One region of the Paenibacillus sp. BR2-3 genome, then DNA from elsewhere that is predicted to be linked to it. Evidence: riboswitches for the same ligand, from Rfam matches in the RefSeq annotation. Region 1 holds a riboswitch; each other region holds the start of a gene.

The links. Region 1 has a riboswitch for cobalamin ahead of PaeBR_RS04215 (S-layer homology domain-containing protein). Riboswitches for the same ligand answer to the same signal wherever they lie in the genome.
Region 2: another riboswitch for cobalamin. It lies ahead of PaeBR_RS01995 (anaerobic ribonucleoside triphosphate reductase); the one in region 1 lies ahead of PaeBR_RS04215 (S-layer homology domain-containing protein).
Region 3: another riboswitch for cobalamin. It lies ahead of metE (5-methyltetrahydropteroyltriglutamate--homocysteine S-methyltransferase); the one in region 1 lies ahead of PaeBR_RS04215 (S-layer homology domain-containing protein).

Annotation. Positions count from the first base shown of each region.
Region 1 is NZ_CP126311.1:882,692-892,483, forward strand. It holds gene PaeBR_RS04200 (hypothetical protein) at 1-240, shown strand, start outside; gene PaeBR_RS04205 (hypothetical protein) at 368-649, shown strand; gene PaeBR_RS04210 (multicopper oxidase domain-containing protein) at 606-1,529, shown strand; cobalamin riboswitch at 1,935-2,131, shown strand; gene PaeBR_RS04215 (S-layer homology domain-containing protein) at 2,293-4,407, shown strand; gene PaeBR_RS04220 (DUF4430 domain-containing protein) at 4,502-5,314, shown strand; gene PaeBR_RS04225 (energy-coupling factor transporter transmembrane component T) at 5,311-6,255, shown strand; gene PaeBR_RS04230 (ABC transporter ATP-binding protein) at 6,171-7,814, shown strand; gene PaeBR_RS04235 (ECF transporter S component) at 7,818-8,513, shown strand; gene qoxD (cytochrome aa3 quinol oxidase subunit IV) at 8,813-9,106, opposite strand; gene qoxC (cytochrome aa3 quinol oxidase subunit III) at 9,108-9,704, opposite strand; gene qoxB (cytochrome aa3 quinol oxidase subunit I) at 9,701-9,792, opposite strand, start outside.
Region 2 is NZ_CP126311.1:403,202-412,993, reverse strand. It holds gene PaeBR_RS02010 (hypothetical protein) at 1-228, shown strand, start outside; tRNA gene PaeBR_RS02005 (tRNA-Thr) at 379-450, opposite strand; gene PaeBR_RS02000 (MTH1187 family thiamine-binding protein) at 549-857, opposite strand; cobalamin riboswitch at 1,213-1,445, shown strand; gene PaeBR_RS01995 (anaerobic ribonucleoside triphosphate reductase) at 1,602-3,587, shown strand; gene nrdG (anaerobic ribonucleoside-triphosphate reductase activating protein) at 3,584-4,099, shown strand; gene PaeBR_RS01985 (ribonucleoside-diphosphate reductase subunit alpha) at 4,156-6,489, shown strand; gene PaeBR_RS01980 (ribonucleotide-diphosphate reductase subunit beta) at 6,723-7,754, shown strand; gene ssuE (NADPH-dependent FMN reductase) at 8,105-8,656, opposite strand; gene serS (serine--tRNA ligase) at 9,039-9,792, shown strand, end outside.
Region 3 is NZ_CP126311.1:2,071,055-2,080,846, reverse strand. It holds gene PaeBR_RS09825 (Gfo/Idh/MocA family protein) at 1-131, opposite strand, end outside; gene PaeBR_RS09820 (TVP38/TMEM64 family protein) at 292-897, shown strand; gene msrA (peptide-methionine (S)-S-oxide reductase MsrA) at 998-1,984, shown strand; gene PaeBR_RS09810 (DUF4349 domain-containing protein) at 2,414-3,493, opposite strand; gene metE (5-methyltetrahydropteroyltriglutamate--homocysteine S-methyltransferase) at 3,788-6,088, opposite strand; cobalamin riboswitch at 6,233-6,441, opposite strand; gene PaeBR_RS09800 (undecaprenyl-diphosphate phosphatase) at 6,538-7,398, opposite strand; gene PaeBR_RS09795 (TIGR00266 family protein) at 7,587-8,381, opposite strand; gene PaeBR_RS09790 (YitT family protein) at 8,580-9,251, opposite strand; gene PaeBR_RS09785 (Crp/Fnr family transcriptional regulator) at 9,561-9,792, opposite strand, start outside.

The DNA.
Region 1 (9,792 bases):
TCTCCACCTGCAAAAATGACATTTTTACTGATCTCCTTGGTCCTGTCTATGTGGTTTGTGGTTGTAGCAAAGCGACGGTGGAAGGTTGCTCGCCCTTCTGCTTGGGTGTATCTTGTATCGTCCGTTATTTCCATTGCTCTTGTTGTCACAGCTCTACCGAAGACGGTTGCTGAAATCGTCAGTCAGCCGCAGCAGCAGCAAGAAGACCAGCACAATCAACATCACGAAATGAAAAAATAATAATTTGACCTGCAAACTGTGTTGTTCTAGAAACAAAAAGAGAGGCAAGGAAAGACAGAAGTGGGGCTCTCCAGATATCGGGAAGCTTTTAGGCTTGAAGAACCGATCAAAACGAGGAGGTAAAAACATGAACAAAAAATGGTTATTGCCCTGTGTTTTGACTTTAGCGCTGGTTAGTACTCCCTTTGTGGGAATTTCCTATGGGTATGCGCAGGAAGTTGACACTTCCATCTTGACGACTACACAATTGAGGAATTTACCACCATTGAAGGAGACGGATCGGATTGAACCAACAGGTAAAGTGAAAGAATTCACCCTTGATATCAAGGAGGGAAAGTGGGAACTGGTGAAAGGCACTTCCGTAGATGCCATTACCGTTAATGGGTCCATTCCGGGTCCGGAAAATTAACGGTAAAGCGTTCCCGGATACACAAGCTGTAAAGGTAAAGAAGGGAGAGGTTGTTCGGCTGCGGCTGATCAATATCAGCAACGCTGCTCATCCGATGCATTTGCACGGCCATGATTTTCGTGTGATTGCCGAGGACGGACATCCCGTCGCAGAACCGCAAGTCATGAATACGATTGACGTCGCTCCCGGTAAAACATACGATATTGAATTTATCGCCGATAACCCGGGGACCTGGTTGTTACACTGCCATGAACTACATCATACCATGAACGGCGAAGTGGAGCCGGGCGGATTGATCGGGGTTATTCAATACGACGGCCAGCCCGCTCTCGAAACAACACCGGGACAGGAAGAGGGAAAGGATAAGACGGACAAATCCGATATGCCTGACAAGAACAATATGACGGCTTTTAAGGATATGGAAAATCACCCGGCGGCATCTTATGTGGAATTTTTACGGACGAACGGAATGATTGCTGGTGTCGGTAACGGTATGTTTTTGCCCGATCAAACGATAAAAGTTAAACACCTGAATCTTTTGTTACAAAAGGTTACCGGCAAGGAATTCAACTTGGAGAAGACTGATCGTCTAACCGTATTTCAAGAGCTAGCCGATGGTTTGGGATTGGCAACTCAAGCGAAGATGCTGACAGACAAACAAACGAACACTTTGCTTGGAGATTATAAAGACCTGGCAGGCATAAGCCTTAGCGCGCTTAAAACTATCGCATTCCTGGTGCAGCAGGGAATTCTTGTTCCGAAAGAAGAAAATGGACTGCTTCGACCCAATGAGAAACTTACCAGGGCGGAGGCGGCTACGGTTATAGCCAAACTGATCCAAAAGGATTTAATTGCGATAAATAATACGGGCAACATGTGAATGTAACTATTAACACCTGATGCCATGGAAAGGGGACATCCCCTAGCCGAGGGAAAAGCTCCCCCCCCGTAATGGAGGCCACTGAAAAAGTCCCTCTTTAAGAAAAAAGGTACAGTTCCTCAAATTTTTGAGGGGCTGTGCCTTTTTTCTGTATAATTAAAGTACTAAACCAAGTAGGTTAGTCACCTTTGTGAACGGCAGTGGTAAAATCTCCAATAACGGCACTTGAAAATTCCCCATAAACAGCAGAGATTCTTCCTTACATCCAGTCCCGGAAATTTTCAGGAAGACCAGACGTATAGCAATGACAAAATAATAACCTTGTAAAGCCGCTTACTGGATTGGCAACAGCTTTTCTATAGACATACACGTGAATAATGGATATGCTTATGTATATTAAAATTAAATATTTTTCGGGAAAAAGGTGCGGGTCCCCAGCAGGGCCTGCTTAATAGGGAAGTCCGGTATAATCCGGCGCGGTCCCGCCACTGTAAATGCGGAGCGACTCTTGCATAGGCCACTGTTCACAAGAAAAGAACGGGAAGGCGAAGAGAAGCGTTGAGGCATAAGCCAGGAAACCTGCCTTTTTCGTAAAAGCTTCTATTCTTCGAGGGGTAAGAATTAGACGCATGCTTTTAGGGACTTGTGTTTCAGAGCTTCTGACACATGATCCTCTCACAGTTGTTCATCAGACCGCCCTTAAGGGGCGGTTTTTAGGTTGGGCTCTATTTCCCCTAAATTCACACACAGAAAGAGGTTAATTATGAAGCGGATTTTTTCATCAAAGCCCTTTGCGTTAGGCATGGCCTTATTGCTGGTCATTTCGGTTCTGGGTACATCTCTGGCTCCATCAGGAAAAGCATTTGCCGCGGAGCAGAATCAGACGGTTAAGGCAGCAACTGTATCTGAGGCTACTTATGCTGCAGCGGAGGCGATTCTCAGCCGTGGCATACAGTCAGACTGGCAGGCCATCGGATTGGCGCGGGGAGGCAGCAAGCTTCCTGATAGCTATAAAACGGCTCTGAAAACTGAAGTTCAGGCGCAAAAGGGTACATACACCAACGTCACGGACTATGCCCGCAAAGTGCTGGCCGCTACGGCTATCGGAATCGATGCCACGAATGTGGCGGGCTTTGATCTGGTAGAGAAGATTTACAATAATGCGAGAATGACCAATCAGGGCATAAACGGCCCTGTGTATAGTCTGCTGGCGTTGGATTCGGGTCATTACAGCGTTCCGGCCAGTGCCAAATGGACGCAGGATAAGCTCGTCAGTCAAATCCTTTCCAAGCAAAATACCGATGGAGGCTTCACACTCTCTACCGGGGCCAGCGATCCCGATGTTACGGCGATGACGTTGACGGCATTGTCAGCCCACCTGGATAAACCTGAAGTGAAGACTGCGGGCGAGCGTGCCATCACCTGGCTGTCCCAAAAGCAGCAGTCGAATGGAGGATACGGTGACAGCAGTGAAAGTGTAGCCCAGGTTATTATTGCTCTGACATCCAGTAACGTAGATCCTGCGGAAAAGCGTTTCACGAAGGATGCAGGTGATCTTATTGACAGACTGTTAAGCTTCCGTACCGCCGATGTTGGATTTGCCCACAAGATTTCCGGAAAATACGATGCTCTGGCGACCGAACAGGCTTTGCAGGCGCTTGTTGCCTACCAGTTGTTCGTAAAAGGGGAAGGCCGGTTTTATAATTTTCCGCAGCCTGTTAAACAGCCCCTTGCTGTTCAGGCTTCAGTTGTTATTGAAGGGCCGCAAGGCTTCATTGCAGAAGGCAAGGTTCAAGCCGTAAGCGCACTTGAAGCCCTCAATAAGCTGACCACCGACAAGAAAATCGTCCTTAAACTGACGAGCAGTGCATATGGCGATTACGTATCAGGAATCAAAGGGATTGAAGCCGGTCTGTACGGCGGCTATGACGGCTGGAATTATGCCGTATCGCGTGCCGGTGAGTGGATTTTCCCGAGTGTCGGGATGAGTGATTTTGTACTTCAGGCATCGGACCGTGTTGTGGTCTATTACGGGGGCAGCGGAACACAGCTTGTAGGTTCTGTCACCGTTACACCGGGTCAGCCAGCAGCAGGTAAATCGTTCGCCGTGAACGTCCAGAAGTCGTCTTTGGACTGGGAGAGCGGCAAAGTGGTAAGTGTCCCTGCCAGCGCTGTACAGGTCAAGATCGGTGCTGCTACGGTAACAACAGATGCTTACGGGACGGCGGCCTTCACTGCCGGAACGAAGGGCGGGATTCAGACTGTGACTGTGACCGGATATAGTGAGGGCAAGGCCCCAAGCGTAGCGCGGTATACACAGCGATTGTTGGTTTCTCCAGTTTTCGCTGACCAGAAGAATATATCTTCATGGGCTGACGCATCCGTTAAATATGCCATTGAAAAAGGTTTGATGGAGGGTGTAGGGGGCAGCAAGCTTACCTTCGCACCGAAAGAGTATATCACCCGCGCACAGTTAGCCGCATTGCTGTTGAGATTGACGGACAACTTACCGTCTTCGTCTTCCGCCGCTTCTTCATTCAAAGACGTGAAGACGAATGCGTGGTATTATGGATATGTTCTGAAGGCAAAGGAGCTTGGGATTATTGAAGGTGTAACAGAGTCTGCCTTTAAGCCGGACGGACTTGTAACCCGCCAGGATATGGCCGTGATGATCGCCAGAGCGTTCAAGCTGCAGAATACATCCACGGCACAGAAGTTCAAGGATAAGGGTACGATCAGCAGTTACGCGCTATCATCAGTAAATATGGTTACGGATAAAGGGTATATGACCAGCTTTAACGGGGCATTTAATCCTTCCGCTTCCGTGACTAGAGAAATGGCTGCTGTTATATCGGTCAGACTGTTTAATCTTCAATAATCGTATAGACATAAGCATAGAATAGAGCAATTAACGGAACGGGGGAGTCTGTGCAACCCTCGTTCCTTTCCCTTTTCAGGAGGTGTTTATAGTAATGTCCAAACAAGCGGCACGTTGGCTATCCCTTCTATCTGCATTGCTTATAGTTGTGTTTCTTGCGGGAGGGTGTTCTTCCGGGAAAGAACCAGCATCTGGTCAAAATAGTGCTTTGAGCAGCCCGGGCAGCGTGCAGCAGCCGACCGCTCAAGCTTCCGGGGATGCGGTGTCTCCTTCCCCGGAAGGAAACGGCATAGAAGACAATCCGTCCTCCGCAGGGAAGCTGGCTGACGCGGCGGAGGCTTCAAGTACGGCAGCGCCGAACCCGGACCCCGGCAGCGCCCAGCCTTCTGCATCAGCTTCGTCAGAGGCGGGGGGCACCTCTGACGGTGCTTCGTCCGACGGCGGCTCTGCCAAGACGCCAGTCCCTACCCAGCCGTCATCGGCAGTGACGGCCAAGCCATCGCCTGCGGCGAAGCCTGCCAGTCCATCCGCTGCTCCGGCTGCCGGAAGCAGCGAGAAAACAAATTTGGTTACAATATCTATCAACGGTGATAACGAGTACGGTCTGATTTTGGCTCCGGCAGCGGTTGAAGTGCAGAGCGGGGACAATGTAATGGATATTTTGAAGCGGGTGACACGCCAGCATAAGATTCAAATGGAGTTTCAAGGTACCGGGCCGGTTGCCTACGTTGAAGGTATTGATAACCTCTACGAGTTTGACAAGGGGGCAGAGAGCGGCTGGATGTACCGGGTGAATGGTGAATTTCAGGCTAAAGGCGCAGGTGCCTATACCGTGACTCCCGGAGACCATATTGAGTGGCTGTACACGCTGGATCTTGGTAAGGATATCGGAGCCAAGCGGCCATGAACAACGGCTTCCGGTCCATGCATCCGTCGGTTGTCCTGCTTTATTATGCGGGTCTGCTGTTATTTGCGACCCTGCTGTTTCATCCCATATTTATGTTAACGGAGCTTGGAGCTGTGATAGGTCTGCTTATCTTGCAGGGGCAGGGACGAATTCTGCTGCGGGGACTGCCTTTTTATCTGCTGGTGGCGGGTTCTGTGGCTATGTGGAATCCTTTATTTTCACACAGGGGCTCCCACATTTTGTTTTATTTTCTCGATCAGCCGATTACACTTGAAGCCGTGCTGTACGGCCTTATGATGATGCTCGTCCTGCTAACGATTATGGTTATTTTCACATCCTATAACGTTACGCTGACTACAGATAAATTTATGTATTTATTCGGTACGGTTGCTCCGAAAAGCTCGCTCCTGGTCCTTATGTCTATTCGCTTTGTGCCTTTGTTCCAGCGGCGTCTGCGTCAGATTGCGTTAATCCAAAGTACGAGAGGCATTAGCGTTAGCTCGGGTACATTGCGCAAAAGAATGGCGGATGGCATGACGCTGCTGAAGGTGCTCTTGACCTGGTCGCTGGAGGAAGCCCTGCAAACTGCCGATTCGATGAAGTCGCGCGGATACGGTGTACGTAAACGCAGCTCGTACGGGATCTATAATATGGATCGCCGGGATATCGCGGCCCTGATTGTATTGGGAGGCAGCGGCTTGTTCACGTTGTTATACAGCCTTCGAGGATACGGAATGATCCAAATCTATCCCCGTCTGAAAACCCCGGTCTATACCTGGGGAGATGCTGTGATGTACGGCAGCTTCTGCGTGTTTTTACTGATTCCATTATGGCTGGAAGGAAAGGAGAAGTGGTTATGGCGATCATACAAGCGGAACGGCTTTCCTTCCGCTACCCCGATCAAGAAAGGGACTCCCTGCACGAGCTTTCGTTCACCCTGAAAGAAGGTGAATTTGTTGTGCTTTGCGGCCCTTCCGGCAGCGGCAAAACCACACTCCTGCGTCATCTGAAACGTGAGCTGGCACCGGTTGGAACACGAAGCGGGGGACTTTGGTACAAGGGGCAGCCGCTGGATGAACTCCGGCCTGAAACAGCCGCGGAAGAGATTGGCATGGTGTTTCAGAATCCTGAGGCCCAAATCGTTATGGATACGGTGTGGCATGAGCTGGCTTTTTCCATGGAAAATATGGGCTATCCGCCAGCGGTTATGCGGAGCAGACTGGCGGAAATCGCCGGGCTGTTTGGGCTGGAGCCTTTGTTATACAAGCCGGTGCATGAGCTGTCCGGCGGACAAAAGCAGCTGCTCAATCTCGCCTCTGTGCTGCTGCTGCGGCCCAAGCTGCTGCTTCTGGACGAACCGACCTCACAGCTGGACCCGGTAGCTGCCCGCGAGTTTATACATATGCTGCATCGGCTCAACGAGGAGATGTCCATGACTGTTATCATAAGCGAGCACCGGCTGGAAGAAGTATTTCCGCTGGCTGACCGTGTATTGCTTATGGAACAAGGGTCTTTGAAGGCTGAAGGCACACCGCGGGAGCTTGTTCACTGGCTCGGACAAGAAGGGCCGCAGTCTCATGTTTCCTATCTTCCGACTGCTTCCCGTCTGTTCCTTGCGCTCTCGCCGGAAGAGGAAAGAATCACCGAAACGGTCGTTCCACTGACGATACGCGAGGGCAAGCGCTGGCTTCAGAATCGGGCAGGGATGTTGAAGAATACCGGTGGAGCGGAGACTGTCGCCATAAATGAGTCCCCCCGGAAGAGTAAAGATTCTCTGCTGACCTGCTTTGAGGTTACTTTCCGTTATGAGAAGAACGGACCCGAGGTTCTGAAGAAGCTGTCGTTATCGCTATACCGGAACGAGCTGCTGGCGATCCTAGGCGGGAATGGGGCAGGCAAGTCCACGCTGCTGCAGCTCATGGCTGGATTATCCAGGCCGCAGCGGGGCAGGCTTACGCTGGCAAAGGGAATCACCGCCGGATATTTGGCTCAGAATCCGCTGCTTTATTTCAGCCAGGATACCGTATCCGGGGAACTTCTGCATATGGCGCGATATGCGGAGTTGTCAGAATCCCATGCACAACAGGAAATTGCCAAGCTGCTTGATCTATTCCAGCTTCATGAGATTTACGACAGCCATCCGCTGGATATCAGCGGCGGGCAGCAGCAGAAAGTTGCGCTGGCCATGGTGCTGCTGTTGTCTCCGGGCATTCTGCTGCTGGATGAGCCAACCAAGGGTCTTGATCCCGGGGCCAAGGAAAGATTGGCCACCCTTTTGAAGTTGTTGTGTGATGAAGGGAAAAGCGTCGTTATTGTCACCCATGATGTAGAGTTTGCTGCAAAGTATGCGTCACGGTGTGCCATGCTGTTTGACGGGAGCATCACTGCGGAGGGATCTCCGGAGATTTTTTTCAGCGCGAATTATTTCTATACAACGGCTGTGAATCGAATCGTCCGGGACTGGCTGCCGCAAGCATTGACTATAGAGGATGTGAAATAATCCATGGGACGTTTTCGCTACCCGCTTCTCCTAGCACTTGCATTATTTGTAGTGGGCTTGGCCCTGACGGCTACCCTGAAGGATCGGCATTATATACTGCTGAGTCTGGTGCTGCTTGCTGTGGCGCTGTTTCCGCTGTTTATGCGGCTGGAGCGCCGCCCCATTGAATCGCGGGAGCTAGTTTTGCTGGCCGTGCTGTCAGCTGTGGCTGCTGTCAGCCGGATTCCTTTCGCCGCATTGCCCAGTGTAAAGCCGGTATCCGCTATTGTCATTTTATCGGCTTATGTATTTGGAGCTGAGGCCGGATTCATCATAGGAGCGGTGGTTGCGCTCGTCTCCAACCTTTACTTCGGGCAGGGTCCCTGGACGCCTTGGCAGATGTTCGCCTGGGGGATGGTTGGACTCACGGCAGGCTGGCTGCGAAATACGTGGTGGATGAAAAGAAGAGCAGGGCTGCTGGTCTTCGGATGGATCTGGGGTTTTCTCTTCGGGTGGATTATGAACATTTGGTACCTCATTGGTCTTCCTGATGCCTTCAGCTGGGGACTGGTTGCGGCGACATACGCTTCGAGCTTTTATTTTGATCTGGCTCACGCTTTGTCCAACGTGTTCTTTCTGTCTATCCTGGCGGGAGGCTGGATCAAGGTATTGCAGCGGTTTCGTAAAAAATACGGGCTGCTGCAGCAGGATGGAAAATAAAATAAGCAGCAAGCCCCCGGTTGTTGGGACTTGCTGCTAAAGAGAGGTTTCTTTGTGTTTTAGGTGTAGATAAGATTTATGAAACGGTTCCCGCTGAAAGCGGCGGAGAGGACGGAACGATTGCGGAAAAGCGGAAGCGTTCGCCTTTGTATCCGGATACAACAGCGATTGTAGCAACGTTCCGTTCGCGGAGCGTCCACTCAGAACACCTACGTAAGTCTTACTCAAAAGGAAAGGGGGTGTCCCACAGCCATTTGCATGGCTTATGGGACACCCCCTTTTTAATATCAGCGAGCAGGTTAGTAGTACCAGCCCCATACAAAGATGAACATGGTTCCGAATATCGTAACCAGACCGACGAATAGTGCATAGGCAATATTAATGTACAGCTCTTTCTTGGTATCTGCCGACTCCCCGATATGCATGAACAGGAACAGCTGCAGAGAAGCCTGGATTAGAGCTGTTACAAGCAGAATAGCCATGTTCGCGGCAGTGGACAGATCCAGGTAAATCACAGCAAGCGCTGCGGCAGAAAGGACCAGAGAGGCGATATAACCCATCACATGGCGAATTGGAAACAATTGCTTCATCATGTCACATCAGTCCTTTCAGGTAGACGAAGCTGAAAATAAAGATCCAGACAACGTCCAGGAAATGCCAGTACAGCGAGAAGATGAAGGTTTTATTGGCCGTAGCCGGATTAATACCTTGTCGCTTAAGCTGGATTAGAATAGCCGACCCCCACAGTAAACCGAAAGTAACGTGGGCTCCGTGCGTTCCGAGTAGTACAAACAAACTGGACAGGAAGGCGCTCGTCTGAAGTGTTGCTCCTTCATGAACATAGGTGAAGAACTCCATAATTTCAATCCCCAGGAAGCCGAGACCCATCAGGAGGGTAATTGCCATAAAGACCATCATGGCTTTCTTGTAGCCGTGCCGCATGGCATGAACCGCCAGACCGATAGTGAACGAGCTTGTGAGCAGCAGGAAGGTCTCCATCAGCACGGGGCCAATTTCGAAAATCTCCTTCCCGCTGGGGCCGCTGGCAAAGCGGTTTACCAATACAAAGTAAACAGTGAACAGAGTAGCAAAGAGCGCTATCTCGGCTCCCAGAAAAATCCAGAAGCCGAAAATTTTATTACTGTTTTCCTCTGTCGAGTATTCAAGCGGCTTGGACGCATCTATTTTCATACAGTCTCACCCCGCAATTTCTTTTCAGTAGCAATAACTTCTTCGGCCGGAATGTAGAAACCGTGATCTCTATCGAAGGACATAGCAG
Region 2 (9,792 bases), 480 kb from region 1:
CTTGTTATTCAAACGCACATTGGGACACCAGTCAATCCTCGAAACTTGGCGAGAGTATACTACGACATCCTGAACAAGCTGGATCTCCCGAAAATTAGATTTCATGATTTACGGCATACGCATGCCACCATCCTGCTCAAACGAGGTGCCACCTCAAGATCGTCCAGGAGCGACTGGGCCACTCCTCCATACAGATTACCCTGGACACTACTCTCATGTATTAACTGAACTGCAGGAGGCTGCACTACTTACATTAGGAGGTCAATCCTTGGTAAAAAAGACACTTCAACAGATTAAAGGTTTGCAATCCGCTTGCAGCAAAAAAAGAACACGGCCCCCGCATCACCGGAGAACCGCGCCATATCAACCTATTAAAGATGCTGGTGAAGGGAATTGAACCCCCGGCCTACGCATTACGAGTGCGTTGCTCTACCCCTGAGCTACACCAGCTTAAAAGATCACTTTTCTGTCAAACAAAAAATATTATACAAGGTTTAACTTAAAAAGCAATCCTTCACTTGCCCCCACCTGCCATTTGCCTATTCATACTAGTTCTCCAGCAGCTTGCGCTCCACGGATTCCAGTTTCCCCCGGCTGGTGGATGGTTTGTCGCGGCGGTCGTCGATTTTAACCGATGTGGAGACACGCTGTGCGCCGCCTGTGAATGGAGATTCATGCAGAGCTTCGACAGCGGCGAGAATACGCCCCAAAGGACCCTCGATAATTGTACCCATAGACGTAAGCTCATAGGTGATCCCTTCCACTGTCTCCAGCACACGCTGCATATCAGCGACGTAGCCACTGAGACTTGTGCTTCCTGTACCAATTGGAATGACCGATACTTCAGCAATAGCCACCGGATTACCTCCTTAAAAAGTTATGGAAAACCCAAACGATCTTTCCTTTATTGTAACAACTCCGCACTCTTCCGACAAATATCAGCCCAACATATGCATTGAAAAATTCCCGGTAGCCTGACTGCCTAGTACCAATTGCCCAGTCCCTGAGTTGAGTTTAATTATGGACTCTTTGTGGCATATTTGGGGAAGATTTATGAATCATTTTGGACGATGTTTGCTCCCGCTTGTGGATTACCTGTGGACTAGCTGTGGATGATTTGTGGAGTACTTGCAGGGAAGCCCCGTCCGGCGCGGGTTTGCTAAAAAAATGTTTACAAACACAATATCTTGGGTTATTTTTATGTAACGACAACAAAATATAGTGGAGACAGGCGCTTTGATCCTAAATTCGGACCCAAGCTTAATAGGGAAATGCGGTGAGAATCCGCTGCGGTCCCGCCACTGTTAACCGGATGTCCGCAGCTTGTACAAGCTATCGCGGACGCTCTCCTGACATGTGCCACTGTTGGACAATAAACGGTCCTTCGGGAAGGCGTCGGGAGAATGCCGGAAGCCAGGAGACCTGCCTGTTTCCGTCGACACCATCTATTACAATACCTGCGAGGAACAGGGAAGGTGTCCGAATGCGGCTTACATAGAGACTAACTGTAAATATCCGTGGGGATAGTTACGTTACGCATACGGGCATTTTCTGCCATCCGGCAGGAGATGCTTTTTTTATATCGAGAGGAGAACGGTACAATGACGTTGCTGGAGAAGCGGTACAACAGTGTGCATGATACTAAGGACGGTCTGCTGGAAGAAGTGATCAATCTGGGTCGGGATATCATCGACAGCCTGGACATGGATCTGCTGCGGGAAAATGCCAATTTGAACGGGGAGAGTTTCTCCGGTAAAATGAGCAAGTTCGGCAGTGAATACTCCAAGTGGTATGCCCGTAACTTTACGATGCCTCCACAGCTGGTACAAGCCATAGAAGACAACGTTGTATATGTCCACGATCTGGATCAATATGCCATTGGAACAACCAATTGTATTTTCATTCCGTTCGAAAGACTTCTGCGCGAAGGCTTCAACACCGGCAACGGCAGCGTCCGTCCTCCGAATTCCATCATGACGGCGATGGCGCTGGTAGCGATTATTTTTCAATCCCAGCAAAATGCCCAGTACGGCGGTGTATCCGCCAACAAGCTGGATTACGATCTTGCCCCTTATGTGGCAAAATCATTTGCCAAGCTATTCCGCAAGGGTCTCGCTTACTTCGAAGAAGGACAAGCTGATGAGCAGCTTGGCGAAGTCACCATGAGCCGGACGGATTTGGCAGAATTGTATCCAAGAGCCTTCCGCTATGCGCTTAAAGAAACAGAAAGTGAAACCCTGCAAGCCTCCGAGAGCATGATACATAACTTAAACACCATGTCCAGCCGGTCCGGGGGACAAATTCCTTTTACAAGCATCAACTACGGCACCTGCACCTCTCCGGAGGGTCAGCTGGTCATCAGCTCTTTGCTGACAGCTACCATGAACGGGCTGGGCAGCGGTGAAACACCAGTGTTCCCGATTCAGATTTTCAAATGCAAGCAGGGTGTGAACCAGCAGCAGGGCGACCCAAACTATGAGCTGTTCCTGAAAGCCGCCGAGTGCTCCGCCCGCAGACTGTATCCGAACTTCGCCAATCTGGACGCTCCGCTCAATATGCAGTACTATGATCCGGCGAATCCGGATACGGAATTTGCTACCATGGGCTGCCGCACCCGGGTGCTCGGCGACCGGTTCGGCCGGAACCATTGCTCCGGCAAAGGCAACCTGTCATTTAACACACTCAACCTTGTCCGGCTCGGCTTATCGCATGGCATAGCGACAGGCCGCCGCACCGCTGCCGACGAAGACAGCTTTTATGACGATCTGAATTATTATATGGAAATCGCTTTGGAAGGTCTCCTTCACCGTTTCCGTATCCAGGCTGCGCAAAAGGCAAAGGCTTCCGACTTCATGATGCGTGAAGGTGTCTGGGAAGGCGGCGAGCAGCTGGAGCCCGAAGCCAGTGTAGGTGAGCTGCTGAAGCACGGGAGTCTGTCGCTTGGTTTTATCGGTATGGCAGAATGCATGAAGGCGATGTATGGCAAACACCATGGCGAGGATATGGAAGTCCACAAGAAGGCGCTCGCTATCGTGCAGCATATGCGTGAGTACTGCGACCGGAAAAGTGAAGAGCTGAACCTCAACATTACCCTGTTCGCCACTCCGGCAGAAGGCTTGTCCGGCAAATTCACCAAGATCGACCGTAAGGTAATAGGCTCTATTCCGGGCATCACCGACCGTGAATATTATACGAACTCATTCCATATCCCGGTCTATTACAACCTGGCGGCTGCGCGGAAAATCAGCCTGGAGGCTCCTTTTCACGAGTTCTGCAATGCAGGCGCAATCTCTTATGTCGAGCTGAACGGCAATGCTCGCAGCAACCCATCCGCTTTTATCAAAATCATTAAGTATGCTCTGGAGCAGCAAGTCAGCTACTTCAGCATTAATCACCCGATTGACCGCTGCTCCGGCTGCGGTTACGAAGGGGTTATCGGTACGAACTGCCCTTCCTGCGGCACGCATGAAAGTGAAGTACACATCCGCCGCCTGCGTAGGGTAACCGGTTATTTGACCGGTGATTACCAGACCCGCTTCAATGCCGCCAAGCAGGCAGAGGTACGGGACCGGGTTAAGCATCTATGAATATTTGCGGCTATTATCCGGAGTCCATTAACGAGGGAGAAGGCATGCGCGCTGTCATCTTCCTCAGTGGATGCCGTCACCGCTGCCCGGGCTGCTTCAACCCCGAGACGTGGAATTTTAATTATGGCGAGGTCTTCACCCTGGATCGTAGGCGGGAGATTATTGGGGAGATTGCCGCTAACCCGCTGCTTGACGGTTTGACCCTGGCGGGTGGCGATCCTTTCTTTTCGGCAGGCGAGGCCTCGGGGTTCATCAACGAACTTCGCACCACGCTTCCAGGTTTCCCCGTTTGGATTTACAGCGGATACACGTATGAAGAAATTACGGCGGCCCCTGGATCTCCTGAATACCAGCTACTTCAGCAGTGTCAGGTGTTAATTGACGGACGTTTTGTGGAAGAACTAAAAGATACTACCCTCCCCTACCGGGGAAGCACGAATCAGCGAATTATCGACGTTGCAGCTAGTCTAACTGGCCCTGATGTTGTTTTTTGGCAGCCTTCTGCGCTTTAATACATCAATTTTTGATATTGAAAATTTACTCCATTTAAGAAGGGAAGATGAAAACAATGCCTCAACTCGTAGTGAAACCAGATAACCGCCAATTGGCTTTTGATGAAATCCGTCTCTCCGTTTATGCCGACCGTATTTTGAAAGATTTGGATCAGCTTAGCAAAGAAACGCTGCTGCGCGGTGTACAGTCCAAATTGCGCCGTGAACAAGTCAGCGGAGAAGAAATCAGCAGTGCTTTTACCATGAGTGCTCTGGAACTCGTGACCAAGGAAGAACCGGACTGGAAGTTTGCGGCGGCACGTTCTCTTCTAACCTCTCTATATAAAAAAGCTGCGGTCAACCGCCGTTACAAAGCGTACCCGGAAGAGCCTTACGGCGAGCTATACCCGCTGATTGCGGATCTCGTCAAAAGGGGGATTTACCGCGAAGAGTTGTTGACCTTCTACACCAAAGATCAGATTAACGAGCTGGAAAGCTGCATTGATTATACACGCGACCTGCTGTTCGATTATATCGGCCTGCTTACGCTGTCTGACCGTTATTTGGCTCATGATTTTGATGGGCGCGTAATGGAACTCCCCCAGGAACGTTATATGATCATTGCCATGTACCTGATGCACCGCGAGCCTGCGGAGAAACGTATGGAACTCGTTAAAGAAGCTTACTGGGCTATGAGCAATATTTACATGACTGCTGCCACGCCTACAATGTCCAATGCCGGTAAAAAAGTTGCCGGGCAGCTCTCCAGCTGCTTTATCGACACCGTGGACGACTCGCTTGAGGGTATTTTCGATTCCAATACGGACGTAGCCCGTCTCAGCAAAATGGGCGGTGGCATCGGTGTTTATTTAGGCAAAGTACGGGCCCGTGGCTCCGACATCCGCGGCCATAAAAACACCAGCTCCGGCGTTATTCCATGGATTCGCCAGCTGAACAATACCGCTGTCAGCGTAGACCAGCTCGGGACGCGTAAAGGCGCTATCGCCGTCTATATAGACGTGTTCCATAAAGACATTCTCGCCTTTCTAGATCTCAAATTGAACAACGGCGACGAGCGTATGCGTGCGCATGATGTATTCCACGGCGTATGCCTGCCCGACCTGTTCATGGAGGCGGTAGAGTCACGGGGACACTGGAACCTTTTCTGCCCGCATGAAATCAAAAAGGTTATGGGCTGGAAGGATGAGAACGGCCGTCCGCTCGGCCTTGAGGATTATTACGATGAAGAGCTTGGACAAGGCGCTTTCCGCGAAAAATATGCCGAGGCAACTGCTAATTTGGAGCTGTCACGCATCACGGTCCCTGCCATAGACATTATGAAGCGGATCATGAAATCCCAGCTGGAGACCGGTACACCATATATGTTCTATCGTGATACTGTTAACCGCGCGAACCCGAACAGCCATCAGGGAATGGTGTTCTCCTCCAACCTGTGCACGGAAATCATGCAGAATCAGTCGGCTACCGTTGTTGAACAGGAGGAGCTTGTGACCAAGGACGGACAAACACGGATCGTTATTTCCAAAATCCCGGGCGACTTCGTGGTCTGCAACCTGAATTCGATTCACCTGGCACGGGCGGTTCCCGCCGGAGTCCTGGAACGCCTCGTACCGATTCAGGTGCGTATGCTCGATAATGTAATCGACATTAACAATATTGAAGTATTGCAAGCCCAGTACACCAACAGCCAATACCGCGCTGTCGGTCTTGGCACGTTCGGCCTGCATCACCTGCTGGCGCTGAAGGGCATCCGCTGGGAGTCCGAAGAAGCCGTGGAGTACAACAACCATTTGTATGAGCACATTAACTACCTGCTGGTGCGTTCAAGCCTTGCGCTGGCCCGCGAAAAGGGCCGTTATCCGAAATTCGCCGGCTCCGATTGGGAGAGCGGCGCATACTTCACCTCGCGCGGCTATGTCAGCGGCGAACAGGAAGGCCAGTATGTAACAACAGAGCAATGGCGCCAGCTGCAGCAGGAAGTGGCGCAAGATGGCGTTCGTAACGCCTGGATGTTCGCCATTGCGCCGAACGGCTCCACTTCGATCATTGCAGGCTCCACGGCCAGCATCGATCCATTGTATGAGCTGCTCTCCTACGAGGAGAAGACGACTTACAAGATCGCAAACCCTGCCCCGGATCTGTCCGAGAAGACGATCTGGTATTATAAAACAGCCTTCCTGATTGACCAAAACTGGTCGATCCGCATGGCATCCGCCCGTCAGCGCCACGTCGATCAGGGGCAAAGCTTCAACCTGTACGTGCGTCCTGACATTAAGGCGACCGAGTTCCTGGAGCTGCATTTGAACGCCTGGAAGGGTGGCCTGAAATCAACGTATTATGTGCGCAGCCGTGCGCTTACGATTGAAGAGTGCGATTCTTGCGCTAGCTAAAATTTCCGTTTGAACTATTAGAAGCAGGTGCTTTTCGTCACTACGAGGAATGTTTGGACTTCCGGTCGCTGTTATCCTCAGATTTCTTTATTGAAACCGCATTTGCGGTTGAAATCTGAGGATAAAGGCGAACGCTACGCTCCTACAGTTCCAAACTTCCTCTTCGTGACTACAGCTCTGTCTTTAAAGTGACAAACACAAATTTTCGCGCAAAACTAAGGAGGAGGATACAAATGCAATTGCAAAAGATATTTAATACCGAAGCGCCCAATCAATCCACACGCATCATAGACGGAGAATGCTCAGGCATTCTGAACTGGAACGATATTCGCATGCCGCATATGTACAAGCTGTACAAGGTGCTGCTGCTCAACCACTGGATCGCGGATGAGATCCCGATGTCCAAGGATGCCCAGCAGTTCCCGATACTCGACGCCGAGGAGCAGCGCGTTTTCAAGATCAACATTTCGCTGCTGGCGGTGCTGGATTCGATGCAGACTATGTTCGTTGGCGATGTGAAGCGATATTTTACCGATTCCTCCCTTGAGGCCATTTCGGCGATTATCGGACAACAGGAGGTTGTGCATAACCAATCCTATTCCTATGTTCTGTCCTCTATCGTGTCGGATAGCGAGCAGAAGGAGATTTTTGAATATTGGAAAAAAGATCCCGTGCTGCTGGAACGCAACCAGTTCATCTCCGAGATCTATCAGGAATTCCGCGACAACCCTTCGAAGGAGACCTTTTTCCGGGCGCTGGTAGCAGATCTTATTCTCGAAGGGATTTTCTTCTACAGCACATTCGCCTTCTTCTATAATCTGGCCCGTGACCAGAAAATGATGGCGACCAGCCAGATGATCTCCTACATTCAGCGTGACGAGAATCAGCACTGTTACTTTTTCGCGGAGGTATTCAAGCAATTGCTCGTCGATTTCCCGGAGCTGAACACCAAAGAGAACATGGAATATGTTTACCGCACGATCGACCGCGCGGTGGAGCTGGAAACGAACTGGGCGCATTACACCCTGACGAATGTTCGGGGCATCGACCTCAATGAGCTTGGTGATTATATCAAATATACCGCGAACAAACGCCTGACGCTGATGGGCATGGACAAAGCCTACGAGGGTGTGGATGTGAACTGTATGCCATGGATCAAGCCTTTCTCGGACGATGCGCTGAATGCGACCAAGACCGATTTCTTCGAGGCCAAGTCCCGGAATTACGGTAAAGTCGGTGACGATAACGGATTTGACGATTTGTAAGTATAGATCTTAAACACCTAATTGCATTCCATACAATTATTGGAGTTAAATCGGCGTATATTTCATTCATAACTGCATTGTGTACAGCTAAAAATCAAGAAACATCCGTTTTATCGCTATCTCCCTCTAAATAGCTGTACCAAGTACAATTAACTGACTTTTAGTTTGCTTACGGCAGATTTTAATTGCACCAACTGCAGCTAAAGGGAGATCAGATCAGCCACAACTCATCGAATACAGGCCCAATGTAGTTCATACTTTCTTATCATCTAAAAAGCGCACCTTCTTACCTGTAATCAGGTCGAAAGGTGCGCTTTTATGTCAAAATATGTGCTGTCCAAGAACGCAGCTTAACCCTTGTTGCGCAAAGTTCTATGAGTGGTTTCTTCGGCAAGCTCCTCCAGCGCAGCATTTAGGCGCAGCTTCAGTTCGTCTGCAAGCTCTACCTCACCAAGATCATTACGGACAGCCTGGGAGTCCACCGTGTATACGCCACCCAGAATATAACGTGCGCCCAGCACGGACAGCACCGGCTTCAAGGCATAATCAATCGTGAGCAGGTGAGCCAGACTGCCGCCCATGAAGAGCGGGAGTACGATTTTGCCGGCCAAGCCTTTTTCCGGGATCAGATCCAGAAACGTTTTTAGCACTCCCGTATAAGAAGCTTTGTACACCGGACTGACGACAATAACCGCATCCGCTTCAGCCACAAGGCCGTTAGCTTTGACAATGTGCTCACTCTCGAACTTGGCGTGGATTAAATCCTCTGCAGGGAGCTCCGCTACGTTAATGCGCTCAACCTCGAAGCCACCCCCGCTCAAGCTGGCCTCAACATATTCAATCACTGCATTTATGCGCGATACAAGGGAAGGAGTTCCGTTAATAACTACAATTTTGGCCACTGTTCCACCTCTTCTACTCACTTTTGGGGGAGTCCCACGCTAATTCCGACAAAAACACTTTAAATTAGTAATAATCCTAACAAAGGGACAGCGCAGTTGTCAAACCGCCCTTGCACTCGCCACCTTCTTGCGATATACTAAGCGGCAATACCAAATCCCAATCAGGCCAGTGACCGGCATCCAACCGTGAGGCGTCTGCGACCGGAGCATACTGCTTGCTCTCTAAGTTTACCGGGTTTCGCCCGTTACCGCGAAGACCAAAGAGGATCGGATTTCCCGCAAGACGGAGATTCGTTCAACCTGGGTGGCACCGCGAGCTGACGCTCCTCGTCCCATGGATGAGGGCGTTTTTTGTATTTTTATAACAAAAGGAGCGAACGGTATGCTGGATATGAACTGGATTAGGGAAAACACGGAACTTGTTAGAAAGACTGCGGAATGGAAAAGAATTGAGCTGCCGCTGGATGATCTGCTGAAATGGGATGACAAACGCCGAAACCTGCGGCAGACGACCGAATCGCAGCGTTCGCAGCGAAATGAGCTAACCAAAGAAGTAGAGCGGCTTATGCGGCAGGGTAACAGGACAGCTGGTGAAACCGTTAAGGAACAGGTACGGGATATAAACAACGGGCTGACTGTTCTCGAGGGGGAGCTTGCCGAAGCAGATCGGCACTGCCGTGAACTGCTTCTGCTCGTACCCAATCCGGTGTCGCAGGATACACCTGTCGGCCGGGATGATCGCGACAACGTGGAGCTGCGCCGGGTCGGTGAGCTGCCCGAATTCACGTATGCTCCTCGGGATCATGTGGAGCTTGGCGAGCTGCATCATATTATTGACATTCCGCGCGGTGTCAAAGCAGGCGGCCCCCGCAGCTATGTCCTCAAGGGAGCAGGCCTCTATCTGCACCTTGCGGTACAAAGGCTTGCGCTTGACGTACTGACTGCCCGCGGCTTTACAGTCATGGACGTACCGGTAATGGTCCGTCCAGAGGCGTTGGAACGTACAGGATTCTTCCCGTTGGGAATAGATCAGACCTATGAGTTGAACGGAGAAAACCGCTGGCTTGCCGGGACTTCGGAGGTATCGCTTGTTTCTCTTTATAGCGATGAAATCATGGAGATGGCTTCGCCGCTGA
Region 3 (9,792 bases), 1.2 Mb from region 1:
GTCGCTGGTGAATGGCTTAGTACACCGGCCACCTCCGCACGATCATGACGGGAGAGCAGGGGCAGATATACTTTCCGGGCAATATCGCCTATTCCGACCATGGCTACTCTTTTTCGCTCAGGAACATTCATTGGTGCAACCCCCTCTATAGAAGAACTGTACATCCTCTTTTGTCTCTTGTAGCTATTATACCTTGACAGCTTATAACAACAAATGATCTTTGCTTCATTTATTACTTTTTTTTCAGTATGATGAGGTCAATGAAAGAGTGAAGGAAAGGGCATATTAATGATGAGAAAATGGCTATTGGCAATTCTATATGTTTCGAGTATAATTGCCGCTTTTATCTACAGATATGACATTCTCGACTGGATAAGGCATGATCATAATCTCTTTTTATTAATAGGCACCGCAACTTTGCTGGCTCTGTTTCCGGTCGTGCCTTACAAGGCCGTCATCGGCTTGTTCGGATATGCCTATGGAAGTCTGGCCGGTGCTGCTATTTGCTGGGTGGCTACCACACTTGCTGCTGCAATTATGTTCGGCGGCGTTAAATATTTATTTCAAGGTAAAGCTAGAGCCTATTTGGCCTCCGTGCCGGCATTGGATAAATTCGCGGTTGCTGTGGAACAGCGGCCTTTCGCATCCGTGATCCTGGCCAGGCTGGCTCCGTTTATTCCACAGACTGCTGTTAACGCCTATGCCGGAGCAGCCGGTCTGCCTTTCTGGAGCTACCTCGCGGCGTCGGGCATCGGTAAAATACCCGGAATTGCCCTGTTTGCTTTCCTTGGCGGCAATATTTTCCAGCGGCCGGGGACTGCTGTCGCGGCTATTTTAGTCTATGTGGGTGTGCTGGCTCTCGCCGGACTTGCCTTTCGTTCCCGATCACCGGAGTAAGGACGTTTATCCCCTTCCTGTTGGCGCTGGCAGGCAGACTGTAATTAAATTATAATTAATTGTGATATATTTAATTGCATTATGTGATGGAGGGATATTAATGAGTAATAATCATACGAACAATATAGGATTCAAAACGGAAAAAGCCACATTTGCGGGCGGATGCTTCTGGTGCATGGTATCCCCGTTCGAGGAATTGCCGGGTATTATAGAGGTAATCTCCGGGTACACCGGCGGCCATACGGAGAATCCAACCTATGAAGAGGTTTGCTCTGAGACAACGGGACATGTGGAAGCTGTGCAGATCACCTTCAATCCCGGGATATTTCCTTACAGCAAGCTGCTGGAGCTGTTCTGGCAGCAGATTGATCCAACCGATGAAGGCGGGCAATTCTATGACCGCGGCACTTCTTACGGAACGGCGATCTTTACCCATTCTGAGGAGCAGCGGCAGCAGGCGGAGGCCTCCAAAGCAAACTTGCAGGAGAGCGGCCGTTTCTCCAAGCCGGTTGTAACCCCAATTCTTCCGGCAACAACGTTCTACCCTGCCGAGGAGTATCATCAGGATTACCATCATAAAAACCCGGGACACTACAAGCGTTACCGGAAGGGCTCAGGCCGGGATGCTTTTATTGAGAACCACTGGACGCACAAAGAGGACCCCGCAAGCTTGAAGGAGCGCTTAACTCCATTGCAATTTGAAGTGACGCAGAATAACGCAACGGAGTCCCCTTTCCGCAACGATTTCTGGGATCACCATGGAGAAGGCATTTATGTGGATATTGTCTCCGGTGAGCCGTTATTCAGCTCCCGGGACAAATTCGATTCCGATTGCGGTTGGCCAAGCTTTACCCGTCCGATCCGGGATTACTCCCTTAAGGAAAAGACGGATCTCAGCCATTTGATGGTCCGCACCGAGGTACGCAGCAAAGGTGCCGATTCGCATCTGGGGCACGTATTTAATGATGGTCCCGGAGAAAACGGCCTGCGCTACTGCATTAATTCGGCAGCACTGCGGTTTGTACCGAAAGAGGATCTGGAAAAGGAAGGCTACGGAGAGTATCGTGTGCTTTTTCTGCATGCTTGAGCATTAATCTGCAGCAGGAGCTATAGAGGTACAACAAAGGGGGTGTCCCAAAAGTCATGTAGTTTGCTGCTGGGATACCTTTTGTTTTGGAGTAGGATGTAGGTAGATGTTCTGGGCGGACGCTCCGCGAACGGACCGTTGCTACAATCGCTGTTGTCTCCAGATTTTATTAATTTACCTAAGGGGTAAAAATCCGGAGACAAAGGCGACCGCTACCGCTTTTCCGCAATCGTTCCGTCCTCTCCGCTGCTTTCAGCGGAAACCCTACCTCCCAAATCTTCTTTAAAATCACAAATAGAAATCGCCCTTTGGTAAAATAGAAATGTCGAAGCCACCATTTTAAAAGGAGCGATTTCTTTTGTACATCGTACCTATGACCTCGTTCGTGTCGTCAATACCGCCATCAACTGATTTGACGACGCTTTCTCACTACTTCTCTTCGTCCGATTCAACGTCATCTCTATCCTTATCAACATCGCTTGGCAGATTCAAATTCAGATTCGAATTCAGATTCGGATTCAGACGCGGATTTCTTTTTGGCGTCCCCCATTTTTTGCGGAACCACAGCACGATGACCAGAATAATGCCTCCACCTATTAATAACGGGAGTGCTCCAGCCAAGATGACAACCATCCATTGGAACATAACGGAGAGGGCATTCAAGCTGCCTTGCAGAGCCGCTGAGGCCCGTTCACCCAGCGGGCCTTGTTCAGTCTTGTTCTTCAACGCAAAACTCTCATCGGTTTGATACAAGCGAAGCTCCACGGTAGAGAAAGATACATTCTGATCTATATAACGCATTCTGCCTTTAATTTGCTCAATTTCCTCCTGGATGGCACCAAGCTGGTTGGCGAAAGCGACCAGGTCATTTGATTTTGTCGCTTTTTTCATAAATTCGATATATTGGCTTTCCATAAGCTGCTTCGCTTTCAGCCGGGATTCAAGATCGACGTACTCCTCCGAGACATCTTGACCTTGAATGCTGCGCTGGAGCGTTTCATGCTTAACCTTCTCCAGATTGCCCAGGAAAGAAGAGAATCCGGAAGCAGGCACCTTCAAAATAAACGTTCCACCCTGTTCATATTCGGACATATTTTCCGTGAATTCAATAATATATCCATTTGCCAAGGTAATCATATTACGCACTTCAGTTTGCGCTTTGGCATAATCCTCCACTTCCATGTTCAGATTAGCGTGGTAGATCAGTTTCTTGTTCAGCCCTGCTACAACATCGCTGCCGGTGAATCCGCTTGTTCCATCCGATGTATTTTCTACCGTCGAGTTCTTAATTGCTGGATCCCCGTCTCCACCCCCAGCTTTCGCAAGTTCCTCTGTGGATGCCATATTAGCTGTTGAATCCGTAGTCGATGCAGTCTGGGCTGCCGGAGCCTGTTCCATACTTGAACTTTTAGCATTGTTCGCTGCCGAATTACTGTCCCCCGAGCCACACCCCGCCAAAATAACCGCAAGAATCAGTAAACATAAGTAATGCAGACCCCATTTTCGCATGCTCATTCCTCCAATAAATGTAGTGATAAATTCCGCTTCTTTAGTAATGAATCTCAGCTCCCGAATGTCCTGTTATTTGTTTGTGTAGAGCTATTCCGGGCTTCTCTTATTAACGTTCCCAGAAGCTGGAAGGTTGCACTAGAAATAAGCCAAATGGAGTGCTTTTTTAACATTGATAAAAGAACATGCCAAATACCCTCCATTCAGTATGAATGAGGGCAAGGCTCTGTCCAGACAAGCGCCACCTTGCTGAACAGATCATTTTATTACATTATCCGGGTCAACCTCTGATTTTTAAATTTTGACAGCCCTGGTCTTCTCTCTGACTATGGATGCAGCCTCCACCATATTTCGCAGTGCACCCTCCGTCTCCTCCCATCCTCGCGTCTTAAGACCGCAATCCGGGTTAATCCAGAATTGCTCCGGCTTCAGTGCACGCAGCGCCCGGTCAATACTTGCTGACATTTCCTCTACCGCCGGAATGCGGGGACTGTGAATATCATAAACGCCAAGACCGATGCCTTTATCGTATTCACGCTCCTCGAAACTCACGATCAATTCCCCGTGACTGCGTGAGGTCTCAATCGATATAACATCCGCATCCATTGCCGAAATAGAAGCAATCATATCATTAAATTCGCTATAGCACATATGCGTATGAACCTGCGTGGTGTCTTTTACAAGGTTGGTGGCAATACGGAAAGACTTCACTGCCCAATTCAGATAATGCTCATGATCCCCGGCTTTAAGCGGAAGCCCTTCGCGTATCGCCGGCTCATCCACCTGGATCATCTCTATACCGGCGCTTTCCAGTGCCTGCACCTCATGGCGCAAGGCCAGCGCAATCTGGTTTGCCACCTCCTCACGGCTCAGATCATCACGCACGAAGGACCAGTTCAGAATGGTAACCGGTCCGGTCAACATCCCTTTTACCGGGAGCTTCGTCAGCGACTGCGCATATACGCTCTCCTTAACGGTCATTGGTTCGATAAAGGCAACATCGGCATAGATCACAGGCGGCTTAACACAACGGGAGCCATACGACTGAACCCAGCCGTTGCGGGTAAACAGGTATCCGTCCAGCTTTTCCCCGAAAAATTCCACCATATCGGTCCGTTCGAATTCTCCATGCACCAGCACATCCAGACCCAGGTTCTCCTGGAAGGTGATCGCATCCGCGATCTGCTGACGGATGAATCCGTCATAGCGCTCCTGATTCCATACTCCCTTCCGCCATTTCAGACGTGCCTGACGCACCTCCGGCGTCTGCGGGAAACTGCCGATTGTGGTAGTTGGAAGCAGCGGCAGCTGCCATTTCTGCTGCTGTACCTTCACTCGTTCAGCAAAAGGCAGACTGCGTCTATCCGGCAGGTCCGCAAGACTGCGAACTTGCTCCGCCACATCCTGACGACCGCGTTCCGGGAGGCTACGGAAGACAGAAAGGGCTTCCCGGCTGTCTTGAAGGGGAGATTCGATAGCAGCTCGATCTCCGCCAATCGCTAAGCCGATAAGACTTAGCTCTGCCAGCTTCTCCTCGGCGAAGGCCAGCGCATTCTTTACAACCGCCTTCAGCTTATCCTCTCCCTGAACGGTTACAGGCACATGAAGCAGACTGCAGGAAGGCTGCAGAATCAGACAGTCAAGCCCTACATGCACGTTCAGCCTCTCCACCAGCTTCAGCTTGGCATCCAGATCTGAACGCCAAATGTTTCGCCCGTCAACGATACCCGCGCCCAGCCATTTGTTCTCAGGCCAGCCAATGCGGGCAATCGATTCCAGATTCGCACCTCCATCATGGACAAAGTCCAGCCCGAGGCCATGCACCGGCAGTCGAAGCAGCGACTCAAGCGGTTCGGCCGCTTCGAAATACGTCTGCAGCATAATTTTCAGCCCCGGGACGGAGTCGGCAATGGTCTTATAAATGACCTCCAGCAGGCTGAGGTCTTCAACGTCTAGCCCTGTAACAATCGCAGGCTCATCAATCTGTACCCACGATACCCCTTCCTCCTCAAGCTCACGCAGCAGCTGTACATAAACCGGGAGGAAACGCTCGGCAATTGTGGCAATGTCGGAGGACGGAAATCCTTTGGACAGCTTCAGGAAGGTATAAAGGCCTATAATAACCGGCTTGCCATCAATTCCAGCCTCTGATTTGGCAAAACGATAGGCGGCTAAAAGTTTGTTCACCGTTAGATTCGGCTGCAGTTCGCCAATTTCGGGAACGATATAATGATAGTTTGTGTTGAACCATTTCGTCATTTCACAGGCTGTGGCCTTCGCATTACCGCGGGCCATGGCGAAATAAAGGTCCAGATCCACTTCTCCCCCGTTATATTCATAGCGCTCCGGGACGATACCGAACATAACAGCCATATCCAGCATATGGTCATAGAACGTGAAATCATTAACCGGAATTAGATCAATACCGGCCTCCTGCTGGGTATGCAAATGGGCAAGCTGTATCGAAGCCATTTCAGCCCGGAAGCTTTCTTCGTTAAGACGGCCAGACCAGAAGGCCTCAAGCGTTTTTTTCCATTCCCGGTTCTTTCCGATTCTCGGATATCCCAGGTTGCTTACTGTTACCTTATGCTTCATTTTGTACCTCTCCCTTTTAAATTCCTTTTTTTCAATCAAAATTGGAAGCAAAAAGGGCGTCTCTCCCTTAAAAAAGTCAAAGGGAAAGACGCCCATGATATGCTGATGGCTAGCGTCTAACACCTCCCTATCTCCCGTAGGTAAAGCAGTGCTGTCGAAACAGGCAGGTCTCCTGGCTAGCGGCGTCATCATTCCCGGCTGTCTTCCCGGCAGTAGTAATCTGCCAGTGACAATTGTTGCTGGGAACTCTTCCGTTACAGTGGCGGGACCGCGTCGGATTTAAACCGAACTTCCCTATTAAGCTCACCGAAATTACTAATCTTCCGGCAAGCACCTGTTTCCGTTATATAATTTTACATCGGGTATGAATATAACGTTCATCTTACTGTAAAACCAAGTAAACCACAAGAGATTATATGGAATTACTTTATAACAAATCCTTATATCTATTAGAAGAACACCAAATAGATGACTCCTGCCAGCACAATCCGGTATATGGCAAAAGGGAGCAGTTTGATTCTGTTAATCAGCTTCAGGAAAAAACGCATCGACAACAGCGCGAACAGGAAAGCACTGATAAAGCCGGCTATGAAAAAGGGCAGCGCATCCAGTGTAAAGTACTGCCAATTCTTGATCAGCGAGATCAGACTTGCACCGGCCATGATTGGCACCGCCATGATAAAGGTGAAATCTGCTGCTGCTCGATGGCTCATGCCCAGCAGGACACCACCGGATATGGTTGAACCCGACCGCGAGAACCCCGGCCACAGTGAAAAGCATTGGATGAAACCAACAGTCAGCGCCTGTCTATATGTAATTTGATCCACACTTTGTACCTTGATTTGTTTCGGTGCGAAAAAGTCTGCGGCGATCATGAATAAAGCACCTATGACCAAACCGATTAGAACCGTTGCGGTGGAGAACAAATACTCATCAATGTAGTCCTCGAACAGCATTCCAAGCACACCTGCCGGTAACAACCCTACGATAACCTGAGCCAGCTTGAGACGGCCTGTGGTCTCTACCTGAGGCTGACCCTCCGGTTCCACTTGAAGTTCCTTTCTGCCGAATCGTTTCAACCCGAGCAGGTCGATGAACCGGTTCCGGAAAATAATGACAACCGCCAGTATCGAGCCCAGCTGAATCACTACCTTAAAAGTATTGGCTGTATATTTTCCGAGAAATCCCTGTGACTTCAGCCACATATCATCCACAATAACCATGTGACCCGTGGAGGATACAGGAGCAAATTCAGTAAGTCCTTCGACAATACCGAGAATTATCGCTTTAATAATGGTTAGCAGTTCCATGCCCTTCCCCCTTTAAGTGAATCATCATATATAATGTAAACTCCGGCAGCTATTTCTGAAACTTACAAACGGATTGCATTGTTACAGGCCAAAAAAGCCGCCCACCGGCAGGCTCCGGTTGAGACGGCATCCTCAGCTATTTATTAAAGAAGCATAATCAAGACTTCCTGCTCCAATTTGCCGGTCCTTTATCTGCCATCCAGCAGGTTGCCGAGTCCGCCCAGAATGCTGCCTTCCTCTTTTCGGCCAGAATTCCCGGCTGCAGACAGAATGCGATCCGCCATCCGGCTGAAAGGCAGCGACTGCACCCATACCTTACCCGGTCCGCGGAGTGTCGCGAAGAATAACCCTTCACCGCCGAATATAGCGGTCTTGATACCTTTAACCATTTCAATATTATAGTCAACGGATGAGGTCATTGCCACAAGGCAGCCGGTATCGAGCTTAATGGTCTCTCCAGGCTGTAGGGTTCTTTCCAGCACATAACCTCCGGAATGCACGAAGGAGAGGCCATCGCCCTCCAGCTTCTGCATAATAAAGCCTTCACCACCGAAAAAACCCGCGCCCAGCTTGCGCTGAAATTCTATGCCGATAGAAACGCCCTTGGCTGCACAGAGGAAGGAATCCTTTTGACAGATCACTTTTCCACCGTATTGCTTCAGATCAAGCGGGATGATTTTGCCGGGATAAGGGGCTGCAAAGGTCACACTTCTGCGTCCGTACGATCCTCCGTGTGTAAACACCGTCATGAACAAGCTTTCTCCAGTCAGCAGCCGCTTGCCCGCTCCCATCAGCTTGCCCATCATTCCTCCGCCGCGTGTACCCCCGCTGCCGTCGCCAAAAATGGTCTCCATCGTAATCTCCGGGTCCATCATCATGAAGCTTCCTGCTTCGGCGATCACGCTTTCCCCTGGATCCAGCTGCACCTCCACGCATTGTATTTCCTCGCCCATAATTGCATAATCAATTTCATGTGCACCCATTCTTTTTTCCTCCTTATTCATTCACAAATGTGTCAATAGTATCGATTCAAATATATACGGCCGGGATCAGCCCACGGTTTCACTGAGATATAAAAGATTAGATAGTACGCCGCAATTTAAAAAGGCCAGCCATAAACTCCGGCTGACCTAGATGTAGAACATCCCCCTGTTAGGGGTAACTGGTTGTTGTTATCCTTCTCACATCACTGTACTATCCTGCGGCTTGCCCAGCGTGGGCTGAATCTTCGGCACCTTTTGCAGCTTCGGTCTGCCCAGAGAGGTTGTAAACGTAATGACGTAACCGGCAACTACTACTGCCATACCGGTATACAACGTTTCTTTCAGAGGCATATAAAAAAGCGACAGCGCCAGAACAATTACATCCATCAGAATAAATACAGTACCTATCTTGATTCCCTTCCATTCACTGATCAGCAGTGACAAAATGTCATCACCGCCGCTCGCCCCGCCACCGCGAAGCACCATTCCCGCGCCAAGACCTGTAAGTACACCTGATAACAATGCCGCAATCGGCAAATTATCATGCAGATTAATGACCCATCCAGAGTATCGTTCCATCAGACTGTAGAAGATTGTGAAGGCTCCTACAGAAACAAATGTTTTGCAGACGAACGCTTTCCCTTTAATGATCAAGGCAATTAAGAGTACTGGTATATCTAAGATTAGAATAGATAGTGAAGGCGAAATCCCTAATACATACTTGCCGAGCAGCGACAAGCCTACAAACCCGCCCTCGGTCAAATGGTTCTGATAATTAATGTGATAATAAGTAAATGCAAGCAGCAATGTTCCGGACAAAATGACGGCCAATCGGAGCAGCAAGCTTACTCCGTTGTTGTGTTTCCTCATACAGGTCTCCCCTTATCGTAAATGGTGGCTAGACGTCCCACCAACCTCTACGACGGGGTGAACCAGAGGCGTTGCTCCTTCGCATACAATACTCCTTCCCTCGCAGAGGCGGTTTCGTCAATTAACGGCTACGCACCTTCTACAGGGAAGCTAAGTATAAGACAGATCATAACGTTTCCAAATCGTCCTTTGGGGAATCGTCCTTCGGGGACACATGGTATCCTGATCCTTTCTCTAATTTGATATGTTCTGATTACATTATACCACGAAGTTAGCATTCTCTAAACATTTCCCATCAAAAAGAGGGAATTATCCAGAATTACGCAGAAGACGATTGACCGTTTCGCGTCTGACACCAATCAATTGTCCAATCTCTTCCTGTGTTAAGAGATCCGTTAGCATAGCTCCGTGTGTATACTCATTAAGCCAGCTGGTTAGCAGCTCCAGCCGCTCACCCGGCGTGCCGACCGTCAGGTGATCGATCCGCATCTGCATGAATCGAACCTTCTCCTGAAGCAGCATCGCTATTTCGAATGCCTTG